Regions from separate parts of the Shewanella sp. 1180_01 genome, predicted to be linked through region 2. Evidence: riboswitches for the same ligand, from Rfam matches in the RefSeq annotation. Region 2 holds a riboswitch; the other holds the start of a gene.
What was found. A riboswitch is a leader RNA that binds a small molecule or an ion and turns the genes downstream of it on or off. The one in region 2 is predicted to bind cobalamin.

Region 1 (7,383 bases), on a different contig from region 2:
TCAACAGTGAGCGCGTGTTATGGCTGTTCGCCCCCCAATTAAAAGAAGACACTAAGGTATCGCTATAATCTAAATCCGCTGCTAAAGCCCAATTTTGATTAAGCTGATGCTGATAACCCGTGCGCGCCGCAGTGGTCATCTCGTGAGAATATTGCTTATCGTTCCCAGAGTCACGTGGGTTGTCTTTAAATTGATCTTTTGTAAGCGAGCCAGGATTTTCACGGTCATCATCGTAATAGCTGGTTTCAACGAAGAACGAGTCTGTGGCCGTTTTATATTGAATGCGGCCAAGAATAGAGCCGGTTTCGTTAGCATTATGTTTGCGATAGTTGTCACCTTGGTTATAGCTACCAGTGAAAAAGTAACGCCAATCTTTGTTGATCGCGCCAGACACATCACCGCGACCTTCATAGGTATCAAAGCTACCGCCAGATAACTGCACGCTGCCGCCAGTATTTTCAGGGGACTTAGTGACAATATTGATCACCCCGCCCACGGCTTGGTCACCATAAAGCACACCCGCACTACCCGATAAAATTTCAATACGATCCACTTGATTAAGCGGAATGGCATTAAGACTAGGGGCTGCGATATCGATATTATTGAGGCGACGACCATCAAGTAAAATCAGCGTGTTATTCACAGCAGTGCTGGCGCTAAAGCCACGCATCGCAAAACTAGTACCGATGTTATTATCTGATATTTGAATACCACTTTGACCGCGTAAAACCTCAGTCACACTAGTGGCACCGCTCATTTCAATCGCCGCAGCGTCAATCACATTCACATTCGCGGCAATATTTAACGGGGTATTGTCAGAGCGGCCGATCACGACAAGATGCTCGTCGACTTTCGCTGTGCTGGTAGCGTCAGCCGCCATAGCGGGCGCGATAACGGAAAAACTGCAAAGGCTACCGATCAACAGCGCGATTTTTGTTGGATTTGTTCCCATTTTACCTTTAACTCCTGCAAGGAAAACGGGGCATTAGCGCCACGATACTGTTCATTCAGTAAAAGATACTGACAGTGACTATCGCATTTTGAGATCTGCCCACCGAAATCTCAAAAACACCTTTAGGGCCGGTCTCCGGACTTAGGCTATGTTAATCCGTAAAAATAGAATTAACGCGAGACTGACCTTTAACATTCTGACTATCGGGTTCTGTCTTGAACACACCAATCAAACGCGGTCTTCTCTCACCTTTTACCGTTGCGGGGGCAGTGCCAGAATTTCACTGGCTTCCCGATTATCTCGCGGCTTTCGCACGCAAGCACCTCAGAAGGTTGACTAAAAATTTGATTCATAGGGCACAGCCATCAATAAAACAGCGATACTCCCTTAAGGCTCAGCACATTATAGAGCCTGAGCGCGCGCATTATAGACGTCTATACGGATGAAAGTCCATCAAACTCAAGCGAACGTCTACGGTCTACTTCAAGGAGAATGGGACTAAAGCGGAGATAAAATCTTGGCTATTATCTGCCTGCAATGGTGGTTTATCGGCAGAAAAAACGGCACCTCGCATCGACTTATGCAGTAGATACAAATCTTTATTGCCACTGACAACCGTATAGTAGCCAATTTCCCCTTGAGGAGTTGAAGCATAGGCTTTGGGATTCACTTGCGTGACATTGTGGATATTGGGCATGGCTGTACAGCCTAAAATAGCCTTAAATCCCTCATGTCCATCAACTTCAGTGTCGCCGAGCTTCTGGTACACCACTTCGCCGTCACAGGTCGATTTATAGGTCTGGGCCATCGCATCTAAAAAACGCTCAGGGCTAATACTCTCGGCCATATCCTTAAAGCCCTGCACGCAAAATAGTGCACTCCACTGGGTTAATGCTTCCTGCTCAGGCACATATTCTGCCATAAACATGCCAGCTTGCTCCTCATGATAAGCCTGCTTCCAGCCCGCAGGCAGATTGAACCCTAATTGCTGACCAAATACGGGCAATACATGGGTATGAGCTGCGCCGCTTTCGCTCCGAGCTATATCTAATGTGGCTTGAACTGGCTCTGAGCCAATTAAGCTGCAGAGTAATAACACACTGGCACCTTGAAACAATCCAATAGGTGAACACAATGCTAATTTCATACTTATCATCCTTGTATCGCACTTATAACTAATGCTAATTAATACGACATCATGAAATTGAACAGAAAACACCCAGCATTCTAGCGAATAACCCAGATTGAAAACAGTCAAAAGCCTAGATTAACTGCCACTTTAAAAGAAATAATCACTGTCACGGTGTAAATAACAGAGAAATACTCCGTTTATCTGCGCCGTGATGGTAAAAGAGGTGAATGCTATTCGCTAAATAACCACATTTTTACTTCAGGTTTAGGCCTTTCCTGACTCAGAATCGCCTGCCGTTGCTCTTGCGTTTCGCATTGGGTAACAGGGGTAAAATCCAGCGGCTTAATCACCAACGAATCGGCTGGCTGCAGCGGAGATTTGGCGAACATCTCGTTATTCATCGACCAAGAGACCCATTCCCCCTTTTCACTGATCCCGACATAACCCTCACCCGCCCTCGCTAACCAAGTTAATCGCGGGATGCGTTCTATGAGCTTCTCGACATTTTCTAGGTTAACCCTATAGCCTACTGGCACGACTTTGCCGTCAGGACGGGTGAATACAAATGATGCTGAACCTATGGTGATTTTGCTTCCCTCCTGCCAATATTGATTGAGGATCTCTTGGGCATAGTGAAAACCATATAAATAGGCGTAGTCACTGTTATCGACGAGGATTTGCGGTACGGCATTGTCACGCAGCAACAGAAATCCCGTGCCGACACTGACAATACTGTTCACGCCTTTAATATCTGTTTGTTTGAGCCAATCGATACCGCAGTTCGTTTCATTGCCCCAAAAGTGCGCTTCTCCCGCTGGACTTAAGATTGCAAAAGCACAGCTATTTGACGTAATACTCACGACATCCTGAAGCGCACTGCGAATAGGGTAAATATCGCTACTCTGCCCCCAAGTCACGACACTGCCATCCTTTTTCAAAGCGGCATAGGTCCCTTGGGTATACTCAACACGCACAACATCCATTAACTGCGGCAGCAGCTTTTTCATATTGGTTGAACGTTCAACTTGCCCCCAAATCACAGTGCTGCCGTCTTTCTTAAGTGCCGTAAAACTTCGTCCTTCGGCAAAGATATCAACTATATCCACCAGTTTATCCTGCACATGCTGGCTATTGCCGCCTTCGGGCCCATAACCCCAAGTGTGCACTTTTCCACTGGCATCGAGTGCGGCTACCGCCTCACGGTTAGCATAGAGTTTAGTGATGTTTGTCATACGGCTTTGCAGGGCTTTGTCGAGACTCAGTTTCCCTGCACGTCCCCAGTACACCACAGTGCCATCTTCACGCAGGGCGGCAAAACCTTCCTTTACAGGCACGACTTGTTTAATGTGTTTAAGCTCCGCAGCAACTTCGCGGCTATCGCCGCCGCTAAAACTATTTCCCCAAGTGATCACATCGCCATTTTGGGTGATGGCAGCCACTGCCATATCATTTGCTATCACGGAACTTACTGCCGGTAAATCACAGGGAATATGGCGATACTGCGGACTCGGTTTTTCCTTAAATTGGATGAGTTTACCGTTATCGAACTGCAGCAATGACTCGTTATTGCTTTCAATAATGGCCATAGGTTGAGGATTGCTGCAGCCAGAGATCGGCATGGCAACCATGCCCGCGAGTAAAGCCTTAGGCCAAGTGATTCGATGAGTGAGCATTACTTATTTCCTTGTATTTGCTTGGATATGTCATTCAATGTTGTGCAGCAGACAGAGCAAGAATGGATTAACCTAACATCGCCTAGTGTCAAAAACGGGCAGAATTCTAGCAGCTTGTTGATAAAAAGACGAAAACGCTCACGGTTTGCTCTGCAAGTACCCTCCACAGGCTAGAGCCTAACTTATGGCATGCTATTCTAAGCATCCAGTACCGCTGTTTAAAGGAGTAACAGTATGACTCGTCACATCATTCTTGATTGCGATCCCGGCCATGACGATGCTATCGCGCTGATCTTAGCCTTAGCTCACCCAGACCTCGTTCCCCTTGCCGTCACGACTAGCGCAGGCAATCAAACCCCAGATAAAACCCTCAACAACGCCCTGCGGATCTTAACCCTGTTAAACCGTGGTGATATCCCAGTCGCGGGCGGTGCCACTAAGCCGCTAACACGTCAACTGATTATCGCCGACAATGTTCACGGCGAGACAGGACTCGATGGCCCCGCATTGCCTGAACCTAGCTTCAGCCCACAAGCCATAACGGCCGTTGAACTGATGGCGCAGCAAATCCGCCAAAGCACTCAGCCAGTGACTTTAGTGCCCACTGGGCCGCTGACGAACATTGCTCTTTTACTGGCGAGTCATAGCGAGCTACACCCTAAAATAGAGCGCATTGTGCTGATGGGCGGCGCCGCGGGTGTCGGTAATTGGACGCCTGCCGCCGAGTTTAATATTTTTGTCGATCCCGAAGCCGCCGATATCGTCTTTAAGTCAGGTATTCCCATCACTATGTGCGGGCTCGATGTGACCCATCAAGCGCAAATCATGGATGAAGACATAGAACGGATTCGCGCCATCCCAAATCCAATTGCTCAGTGCGTCGCCGAGTTATTGGATTTCTTTATGATTTACCACAGAGATCCTAAATGGGGCTTTATTGGCGCGCCATTGCACGACCCCTGTACTATCGCTTGGTTGCTCAAACCTGAGCTGTTTGAGGCACAAGATTGCTGGGTCGGGATTGAAACCCAAAGCGAGTTGACCTTAGGCATGACAGTGGTTGATCGCTATCAACTCACTGGCAAAACCGCCAATGCGACTGTGCTATTTGGGCTCGATAGACTAGGCTTTGTCGATTTACTGGTAGACAGTTTACGTGTCTATGATCCAACTTATCTCAATCGCAGATGAAAATAACAGTGAGTTTTCTATGAGCCAGATACTCGTTATCGGCAGTGCAAATGCCGATCATGTGATGAAATTTGAGTACCTGCCCGCAGCAGGGCAAACCTTGATGAGCCGAGATTATCGCCTCGAACTGGGCGGCAAAGGTGCCAACCAAGCCGTCGCCTGCGCGCGCTTAGCCAAACCAGGCACCCGTACTGACTTTATCTGCCACCTCGGCCAAGACAGTATCGGCGATGATATGCGTCAAAGCTGGATTAAAGATGGCATAAGTACAGAAGGAATTAGCCAAGTAGCGGAGCAGAGTACCGGCACAGCGATGATTTTTATCGGTGACAACGGTGAAAATACCATTGGTGTTGCTGCGGGTGCCAACGCCACTCTTTCACCCGATGATTTAGAACATCACTATGCTCTGTTTGCTAATGCTCAGTACTTATTAGCACAATTAGAAACCCCTGCTGCCACAGTGGCAAAAGCGCTAAAAATGGCCAAAAATCTTGGTGTGACGACGGTATTAAATCCCGCTCCAGCGACCGCCCTTGGGCACGATGTACTCAAGTGGGTCGATGTTATTACGCCTAATGAGACAGAAGCAGAAGCCTTAACAGGCGTTGAAATTAATCATCTCGATGATGCCCAAATGGCTGCGCAGCTCCTCCACCAGCAAGGTGTAGGGATTGTGGTGATCACTTTAGGCAGTCGAGGCGCATATATCAGCAGCCCAGGTTTTACTGGGCTAGTACCCGCGCTTGAAGTGCAAGCCATAGACACAGTCGCCGCAGGAGATACCTTCAACGGCGCCTTAGTCGTTGGCTTGAGCGAAGGCATGTCGATTGCCGCCGCCGTTGGATTTGCTAATGCGGCCAGTGCCATTACTGTGACTCGCCAAGGCGCACAGCGTGCTATCCCATATCGACAGGAGCTTTCGTACTAAAAAAGTAAGCGACTTTGAGTTAGACGCCCTGAGTCAGACTTTCTAAATTATCATTTATAAATCAAAGCTATAAATCAAAGCCATTAATGATAATCCGCGAGTACTTAGTTCACGCCAGCTAAGTACTCGCTCGTCTATGTTTACCGCTAGCGATTTTGCCGTTACAGGATGTTGCAGTCACAGAGAATGCAGCACTCAAACGAAAGTTGCATATACATAATTTACACGCTGATTTCATTCCCATTTAATAAAGATTGCTTATGCTGGCAGGCGCATGTCCGAGTCAAAAGGACTCGGCTACCCTTGTTCAAATAAGGAAGTACCAGATGAAAGCAAAAAGCACAGCTTTACGTAACGTGACCAGCACTAGCCTAATCGGCCTCGGATTATTATTCGCTAGCCAAGCGAGTGCCAACGAATGTGAACTGAAAATTGCCGCCACTGATGCAATGCAATTTGACACTAAAGAGCTGTCTGTACCTGCAAGCTGTAAAGAAGTGACCTTAACCTTAACCCACTCAGGCACTTTGCCAAAAGCAGCTATGGGCCACAACTGGGTATTAACTAAGGCAGCTGATATGTCAGCCGTAGCAACCGAAGGTATGAGTGCCGGTCCTGATGCAGCCTATGTCAAAGCGGGTGATACTCGCGTTATCGCTCACACGCCATTAGTGGGCGGCGGCGAATCAACGTCTATCACCTTTAGCACTGCTGGCATGAGCGCTACTGAAGCCTACCAATTCTTCTGCAGCTTCCCAGGCCACTGGGCGATTATGCAAGGTAGTTTCAAGCTAAAAGCTTAAGGTGAATGGCTTAGCCTAACGTTAAGTGATAAAAACAAAAAAGCGGATCTTAGGATCCGCTTTTACATTCCAGCCATTGCATTTAGCCGCAATGATTCATCAGGGTCTTGGTTGGATGACTAATGGCGCAAAGCTCGTCATCGCATTACCGTTAGCCCCGTTCAAGTTAGGATATTCAACCCCTTCCTGCAAGGTGTAATACACGTCAACAAAGTCATCGTCATTAGTGAACCAAGCATCCGGCATCACACTTAAAATACCATTGGTGATTTGCGGGATCAGCGCATAACCCTGAGCTTCAGGATCGGGGATCGACTTTAAGATCTGCTCTGCCGCTTCCAACAACTTAGAGGCCAACACTTTATAGTTAGTGCCATCGTCATGCTCCATTAGGATCATGTCCGCAGCTGCCCAACGATAACGCTCCCAATGGATGATGATTTGATTCGGATAATAGGTCATATCCGCATAATCTAAATAGGGCATTTCGACGATATCGAGCACAGGTTCTTCACGGCTCGGGTCAACCCCAGTCACTATGCCGTAAATCTCGGCACGACCAGAAATCCACGGCTCATGGTCATCCTTCAAGGATATTTGTTTGATCACTGTGGTTGAAATAGGCTTGTCTGCCACCGCCTGTGTTTGCGCACGGCTCAGTAGCGCGCCCTCTTTTTTCGCCGATTGTGCTTCGGCAAATG
Region 2 (7,383 bases):
TGGTTAAGCCTTCGCGGTGGAAGGTTTTCACGTTATGCACCATCTCGTCCAGACTTGGAGTGATGAGCCCCGACATGCCGATGATATCGATATTGTGTTCTTTCACGGCGTCGAGAATTCGCTCCACCGACACCATCACACCTAAATCGAATACCTCAAAACCGTTACAGGCGAGCACCACGCCGACGATATTTTTGCCGATATCATGCACGTCGCCTTTTACCGTCACCATCAAGATCTTGCCGTTAGATTGGCCTTCGACCTTTTCCAGCTCAATGTAGGGGTTTAAGTAAGCCACGGCTTTTTTCATTACTCGCGCCGATTTTACCACCTGCGGCAGGAACATCTTGCCCGAGCCGAACAAGTCGCCGACCACATTCATGCCATCCATCAAGGCGCCTTCAATCACATCCAGCGGACGTTTCGCTTCTTGGCGAGCGGCTTCGGTATCTTCATCGATAAATTCGGTAATGCCTTTGACGAGCGCATGGGATAAGCGTTGGCTCACTGGCCAGCTGCGCCATTCTAAATCTTCTTTCTTACCAACCTGTGCGCCATCACCGCGGAATTTCTCCGCGATTTCAAGTAACTGCTCGGTATTGCTTGAGCCTTCGACTGGGCAGGGCAAGTTAAGCACCACGTTTTCGACCCGTACTTTAAGCTCAGGATCGATATCGTCGTAAATGGCTAACTGGCCCGCGTTGACAATGCCCATGTCCATGCCGACTTTGATGGCGTGGTACAGGAATACCGCGTGAATCGCTTCGCGCACTGGGTTGTTACCGCGAAACGAGAACGACACGTTCGATACGCCGCCCGAAATCATTGCGTGGGGCAGGGTGGCTTTAATCGCTTTAATGGCATCAATAAAATCGACGGCATAGTTGTCGTGTTCATCGATACCTGTGGCGATGGCGAAAATGTTCGGGTCGAAGATGATGTCTTCTGGCGGAAAGCCGACCTTATCGACCAACACCCGATAGGCGCGGGTACAGATTTCGATTTTACGTGCCTTAGTATCGGCCTGACCTTGTTCGTCGAATGCCATGATAATGGCCGCCGCGCCGTAGCGTTTGACTAAGGTGGCTTGCTCAATAAACTTGGCTTCGCCTTCTTTAAGGGAAATTGAGTTAACTATGCCCTTGCCTTGAATACATTTTAGGCCAGCTTCGATCACTTCCCACTTAGAGGAGTCGATCATAATCGGCACGCGGCTGATGTCGGGCTCTGAGGCAATCAAGTTTAAAAACTTGTGCATGATCTCGGCGCCATCGAGCATGCCTTCGTCCATGTTGATGTCGATGATCTGCGCGCCGCTTTCGACTTGCTCGCGGGCCACATCGAGCGCTTGCTCAAACTTACCGTCTTTGATCAGCTTTAAAAACTTGGCCGAACCTGTGACGTTGGTGCGCTCACCCACGTTAACGAACAGGGATTGTGCATCGATAGTCAGCGGTTCCAAACCGGCTAAGCGGCAGGCGACGGGGATATCGGGTAACGCGCGCGGGTTATGTCTGTCGACCGCTTCGCGAATAACGCGGATATGTTCAGGCGTACTTCCACAGCACCCGCCGATAATATTGAGCATGCCTTCGCGCGCCCAATCTTCAATCACGTTCGCCATGTCCTCTGGGGTTTCATCGTAACCGCCAAACTCGTTCGGCAGGCCTGCATTTGGATGCGCCGACACATAACATTCGGCGATACGAGATAATTCTTCGACGTACGGGCGCAGCTCTTTTGGCCCAAGCGCACAGTTAAGGCCGATAGATAATGGCTTGATATGGCGCAGGGAATTATAAAAGGCTTCGGTGGTTTGACCCGTAAGGGTACGGCCTGAGGCATCGGTAATGGTGCCCGAAATCATGATTGGCAATCTGTCTTTAGAATGCTGACCAAATAAGTCATCAAATACCGATTCAATCGCAAACAGTGCGGCTTTGGCATTTAAGGTATCGAATATGGTCTCGACCATAATGATGTCTGCGCCGCCTTCAATCAGCGCCTTAGTGGATTCTCGGTAAGCGCTGACTAACTCATCGAAGCTGACGTTGCGATAGCCTGGGTCGTTCACATCAGGGCTAATCGAACACGTACGGTTAGTGGGGCCTAACACACCAGCGACGTAGCGCGGAATGCCTGTGGCAGCAAACACTTCATCACAGGCTTCACGGGCGAGGCGGGCGCCGGCTAAGTTAATTTCGGCGGACAGCGACTGCATGTCGTAGTCGGCCATGGCGATAGTAGTAGCATTAAAGGTGTTGGTTTCAATGATGTCGGCACCGGCGTTTAAGTAGTCGGTGTGAATCTGTTTGATGATGTGGGGTTGCGACAACACCAATAAATCGTTGTTGCCTTTGACGTCAGTGTGCCAATCTTTAAAGCGTTCGCCGCGATAGTCCTCTTCTTCGAGCTTGTGGTCTTGGATCATAGTGCCCATGGCACCGTCTAAGATTAGAATGCGCTCAGCAAGCTGTTTACGAATGTCTGCCAATATCTGGCCGGCTTTGGTAGAGGGTATCGTCATAAATAATTACCTTAAATACAGCTAAGTTAAGTCCAAGCATCGACCCTTGTTATGCTAAGTGCAGGGTAAAGCGTGTTGTGCAGTCCAGATATTGGCTCTCGTTATCGACCCTAGTGAGTGATCTAAATTAGCTAACTTAGTTAGGCTAAGTGCATTCCATTCTGCTCGGTCGATATTTGACTACTCGTTTTAGTTATTTATCGTTAGAGTTTAGTTTTGGACATTTAAACGTATAGACGTCCATAATACGCGACTTATGATTGTCAGGGCAAGGTCAAAATTGACTAACGACAATTGAGTCCTATCAGCACTTTTCACCCAGTTTAACGACTCTTTTTTTAGGATTAGTTGTAGAGCTAGTTGTAGGGCTAGAGCGTAATTGAGTATATAGGACGACGGGTCTAATGTGGGTTTTCAACAAAATTTGCCACGAGTGATAGACATAGGAATACGATGAAACAAGTTCGATTGTTATTGTTACGCCACGGCGAGTGTGAAGGCGGCGCCATTTTACGCGGCCGTGTGGATGTGCCTTTGAGCGAAAAGGGCTGGCAGCAAATGTCGGCAGCGGTTGAGGCGCAGGCAAGTACCTGCAGCGCGATTTACAGTTCGACTTCACGCCGCTGCGCCGAATTTGCCCAAGCCTTTGCCGCCGAATTGCATTCGACGGCGGCGCTGGTATCTGAGTCAAGGCCATTGCAGGCGCAGTTTTTGTCGGGTTTACAGGAAATTGATTTTGGTGATTGGGACGGTCGTCGGCTCGATGAGCTGTATCAGCAAGAGGGCGAAAGTTTAGCGGCCTATTGGCAAAACCCTTGGCAAACACCGCCGCCCAATGGGGAAACTATGGCCAGTTTCGAGTCGCGGGTGAATGGGGCCATTGACCAGATACTCGCCGCCGAGTTTGAACGATTGAGCGTCGACTCAGATAACGCCGAGCATGCAGTGGGCGCTAGCATGGGTACGGGCTTGAGTGCGGGCGAACTGGCTGCCAAAGTATGGGTCGTGACCCACGGCGGAGTGATCCGTCACTTAATGGCGCGCGCCCTTGGGGTTGAGCGGGCGGTGGGCTTTTACAGTCAACTCGATTTACCCGTGGCGGCCGTGGTGAGCATTAATGTGCTGCAAGATGAACACGGCGTTTGTTACTGGCGTTTAGATTGGCCGAGCGGACGCTGCGAGTGATCCGCGTAGCCCTAAGGTGAAGATTTTTCTTGTCTTACCAGCGTGATTGTCGATTGCCTATTAAGGTAAATATAGGATAATGCTTTTTCCTGACGTCCCCGACGCACACGGCCTTGCAAGGCTGGTGGCAGTGTATCGGATGACGTCACAGAAATAGGTGTTGGGAGTTTTGAGTGGTGCGAGGGTGTTCTGTGGCAGTTATGGCCGAGGCACGCTGAAAAGGCTTGAAATCAATCTCAACATAATAGGGAATTGGGGAGCTGCTTGTCAGTCAGCCCGAACTGTGCCCGCAACTGTGAGTGACTTTTTATATTGTTTTCAATAGAAAAGTGACGAGTCAGGAGACCTGCCTATTTCTGTTATCGCTGCGTGCAGCCTTAGTTCTCGAGCGGGTGACTCGAGGGAGCCGATGACAATGTGCACAACCTTTTTTAATTCAGGTTTGGACTCGCTAGGAGCACCACGTTGGTGAAACTCTCTGCCATCCAAACGAGCCATGCTTTGAATGACAGCGACACTCGCCCGTCAGCGAGCCAGACGGTCGCGCTCGATGTCAGCCAGTTAAGCTGGTGTATCGATGGCAAAACCATTCTTTCCAATATTAACTTTGCGCTGCCAACGGGGCAGATGCTGGGTTTGATTGGCCCTAACGGTGCGGGTAAGTCTAGCTTGCTACGCTGTTTGTATCGCTTTGTTCGCCCGACTCAGGGCAAAATTACCCTGTTTGATCAAGATATTGAGCGTTTATCGCCCAAGGCGTTTGCCTGCCGCGTCGCCGTAGTGCAGCAAGACACGCCGCATTATTTTGACCTAACCACAGAGCAATTGGTCAGCATGGGCTTAACGCCGCACAAGGGCATGTTCGATACCAATTCGAGCTGTGACGGCGAGCGCATTGCAAAGGCTCTAGAGAAAGTCGGCCTGAGTCATAAGATGCACCAACAGTACGAGCACTTATCCGGCGGTGAAAAGCAGCGTGCCTTGATCGCCCGCGCCATAGTGCAGCAGCCGCAACTGTTGATCCTTGACGAGCCAACCAACCACCTCGATGTGCGTTATCAAATTCAAATCCTCGAATTAGTGCGTAGCCTTGGCATCAGCGTGATTGCCTCTATTCACGATCTCAATTTAGCCAGCGCCCTGTGCGACAGTTTGTTGTTGATCCATAACGGTGAAGTCAGCGCTATGGGCACACCAACCGAGGTATTAACCGAGGCGCGAATTGGTGATGTGTTCGGCGTGTGCGCTCAGGTGTCGACCCATCCACAACATAAAAAGCCCTTAATCAGCTATTTTTATGGCTACCATGATTCGACGCACAGCATGGCTGATGCTTTGGCTGAGCGAGGCGAGGGCGGATGATTCAGGGAGTAAATAGCATTTCATCTCACATTTGGGGCGTATGGTGACACCTTTGACGAGACAACAACTGATGCTGGTCGCATTAGGCATAATCACTTTGATAACCCCCATTGCTGCCACGAGTTTTGGCGCGGCGAACATCAGTTTTATGGATGTTATCCAAGTGTTTATCAATAAAATGGCCAACCTCACTCAAGCCAATGGCATGACGGAGCGCATCGTGATGGAGCTCAGACTGCCGCGTATTTTATTGGCCTTTGTGGCGGGTGCGGGTTTGTCCTTGGCGGGCAGTGTGCTGCAAACCGTGACCCGCAATCCATTGGCCGACCCTTATCTGTTTGGCATTAGCTCAGGCGCGTCCTTTGGCGCTGTGGTGATGTTGACGTTATTCACGGGCTCTGGATTTTTTGAGAATGCGGGTATGGCGGCGAACTCGGGGATTTTTAGTGGTTCGAGCGCCTTGTCGGGTTTGCTCTGGTTTAGCTTGCCCTTCGGCGCTTTTATTGGCGCTAGTTTGTCGGTACTGATAGTGCTGGCCTTGTCTGGCCTTGGGCTCAATAGCCAAGTGGAGCGCATGTTGCTCTCAGGCGTGGCGACCTCCTTTATGTTTGGCGCGTTAACAAGTTTGTTGTTGTATTTCGCCAGTCCGCAGGCGACGGCTTCTGTGCTGTTTTGGAGTTTAGGCAGTTTCGCCAAGGCCAGTTGGTCCTTATTAGTACTGCCAACACTGGTGATTGGCGCGAGTTTGTTCATTATTTTAGGCATGAAGCGGCAGATCATGGCGTTGCAGGCGGGGGATGAAACGGCGCATACCTTAGGGGTGAATGTGCCTAAGTTGCGACTCAATATGCTGCTGCTCTGCTCCTTGATTACCGCGATTTTGGTCGCTACCTGCGGCGGGATTGGGTTTGTCGGTTTGATGATCCCCCACACAGTGCGCATGCTGTTTCCCGGTCGTCAGCCGATTCTATTAACGGCGCTGGTGGGCGGATTATTTATGGTGTGGATTGATGTGCTGGCGCGCTGTTTGTTGGGCAATCAAGAGTTGCCCGTGGGCATTATCACAGCGGCCATAGGTAGCATGTTCTTTTTGCTGATTTTGCGTAAACGCAGAGTCATGGCGTAAGCACCTAGTCAGAACGTAATCCTAGAGTCATCTAGCAAGCGCAGACTGGCGGGATAATCAGCATTTTTGTTGATATCTGCCCCGCGATTGGAAATGCAAAATTGGACATGTTAGTCATAGACGCAGGATGCGTTGTGGTTATTTAAGATAATAAGTGGAGTGTGGATGTCTCAGTCAGCCGTGTCTTTTCAAATCAGCCCTGTGAGTAAAGCGCAGGATCCGCTGATCCAGCAAAAAATTGATCTTAAGACTAAGCCGCCCGGCGCCTTAGGTCAGCTCGAATCCTTAGCCTTACAGATTGTCCGCGTGCAAGCGGCTGATTCACAACAAACGGATCAGCCACAAAATACTGTGCTGAAAATCGTTCATCCAACCATGTTAGTGTTTGCGGGTGATCATGGTATTGCCGCAGAAGGCGTGTCGATTGCCCCTAGCGAAGTGACGCGCCAAATGGTGCAAAACTTTGCCCATGGCGGCGCGGCGATTAACGTTTTTTGTCGGCAGGTGGGCTTTACGCTCGAAGTGATCGATTGCGGTATTTTAACGCCAGTCGAAGGGGTTGAAGGCATTATCGATCAGCGTCTTGGCGCGGGCACAGGGGCGATTCATTTAGAGCCCGCGATGGCGCTGGAAACCGTCGATAAAGGCTTTGCGATGGCGCGCGATTTGATTGAACGTCACCATCAAGCAGGTTGTAACTTAGTCGCCTTTGGCGAAATGGGCATAGGCAATACCTCGGCTGCGGCAGCCATTATGGCGGCGATCATGCAGCTTGATGTGATTGATTGTGTCGGCCGTGGCACGGGCATTAATAGCGAAACCTTAGAACGTAAATTGATGCTGATTGAGCTGGCGTTATTGCTGCATCAAAGTGCCTTAACTGGGCCCAAATCAGTGTTAGCTTGCCTAGGTGGCTTTGAAATTGTGCAGATGACGGGCGCTATGTTAGCGGCTGCTGAGCGCAAAATGCTGGTGGTCGTGGACGGTTTTATCGCTACTGCTGCGGCATTAGTCGCGGTGCAAATCGCCCCTAATGTGCGCGATTATTTGATTTTCGCCCACCAGTCAGACGAGCAAGGCCATCAGCGGATGTTAGAATTTTTGCAGGCTAAACCTTTATTATCACTCGGGCTGAGATTAGGTGAAGGTACGGGCGCAGCCTTGGCGTTGCCGCTTATTCAAG

Region 1: it holds a riboswitch for cobalamin, as region 2 does, so the genes downstream of both, FW758_RS08800 (TonB-dependent receptor) here and FW758_RS07585 (ABC transporter ATP-binding protein) in region 2, are expected to answer to the same signal.

What each region holds. Positions count from the first base shown of each region.
Region 1 covers NZ_VXCT01000011.1:106,761-114,143, forward strand. The annotation lists gene FW758_RS08800 (TonB-dependent receptor) at 1-952, opposite strand, end outside; cobalamin riboswitch at 1,062-1,294, opposite strand; gene FW758_RS08805 (hypothetical protein) at 1,431-2,099, opposite strand; gene FW758_RS08810 (hypothetical protein) at 2,315-3,757, opposite strand; gene rihA (pyrimidine-specific ribonucleoside hydrolase RihA) at 3,992-4,948, shown strand; gene rbsK (ribokinase) at 4,968-5,879, shown strand; gene azu (azurin) at 6,206-6,682, shown strand; gene FW758_RS08830 (DUF3103 domain-containing protein) at 6,782-7,383, opposite strand, start outside.
Region 2 covers NZ_VXCT01000009.1:79,647-87,029, reverse strand. The annotation lists gene metH (methionine synthase) at 1-2,527, opposite strand, end outside; gene FW758_RS07590 (histidine phosphatase family protein) at 2,981-3,712, shown strand; cobalamin riboswitch at 3,916-4,080, shown strand; gene FW758_RS07585 (ABC transporter ATP-binding protein) at 4,181-5,074, shown strand; gene FW758_RS07580 (FecCD family ABC transporter permease) at 5,115-6,200, shown strand; gene cobT (nicotinate-nucleotide--dimethylbenzimidazole phosphoribosyltransferase) at 6,366-7,383, shown strand, end outside.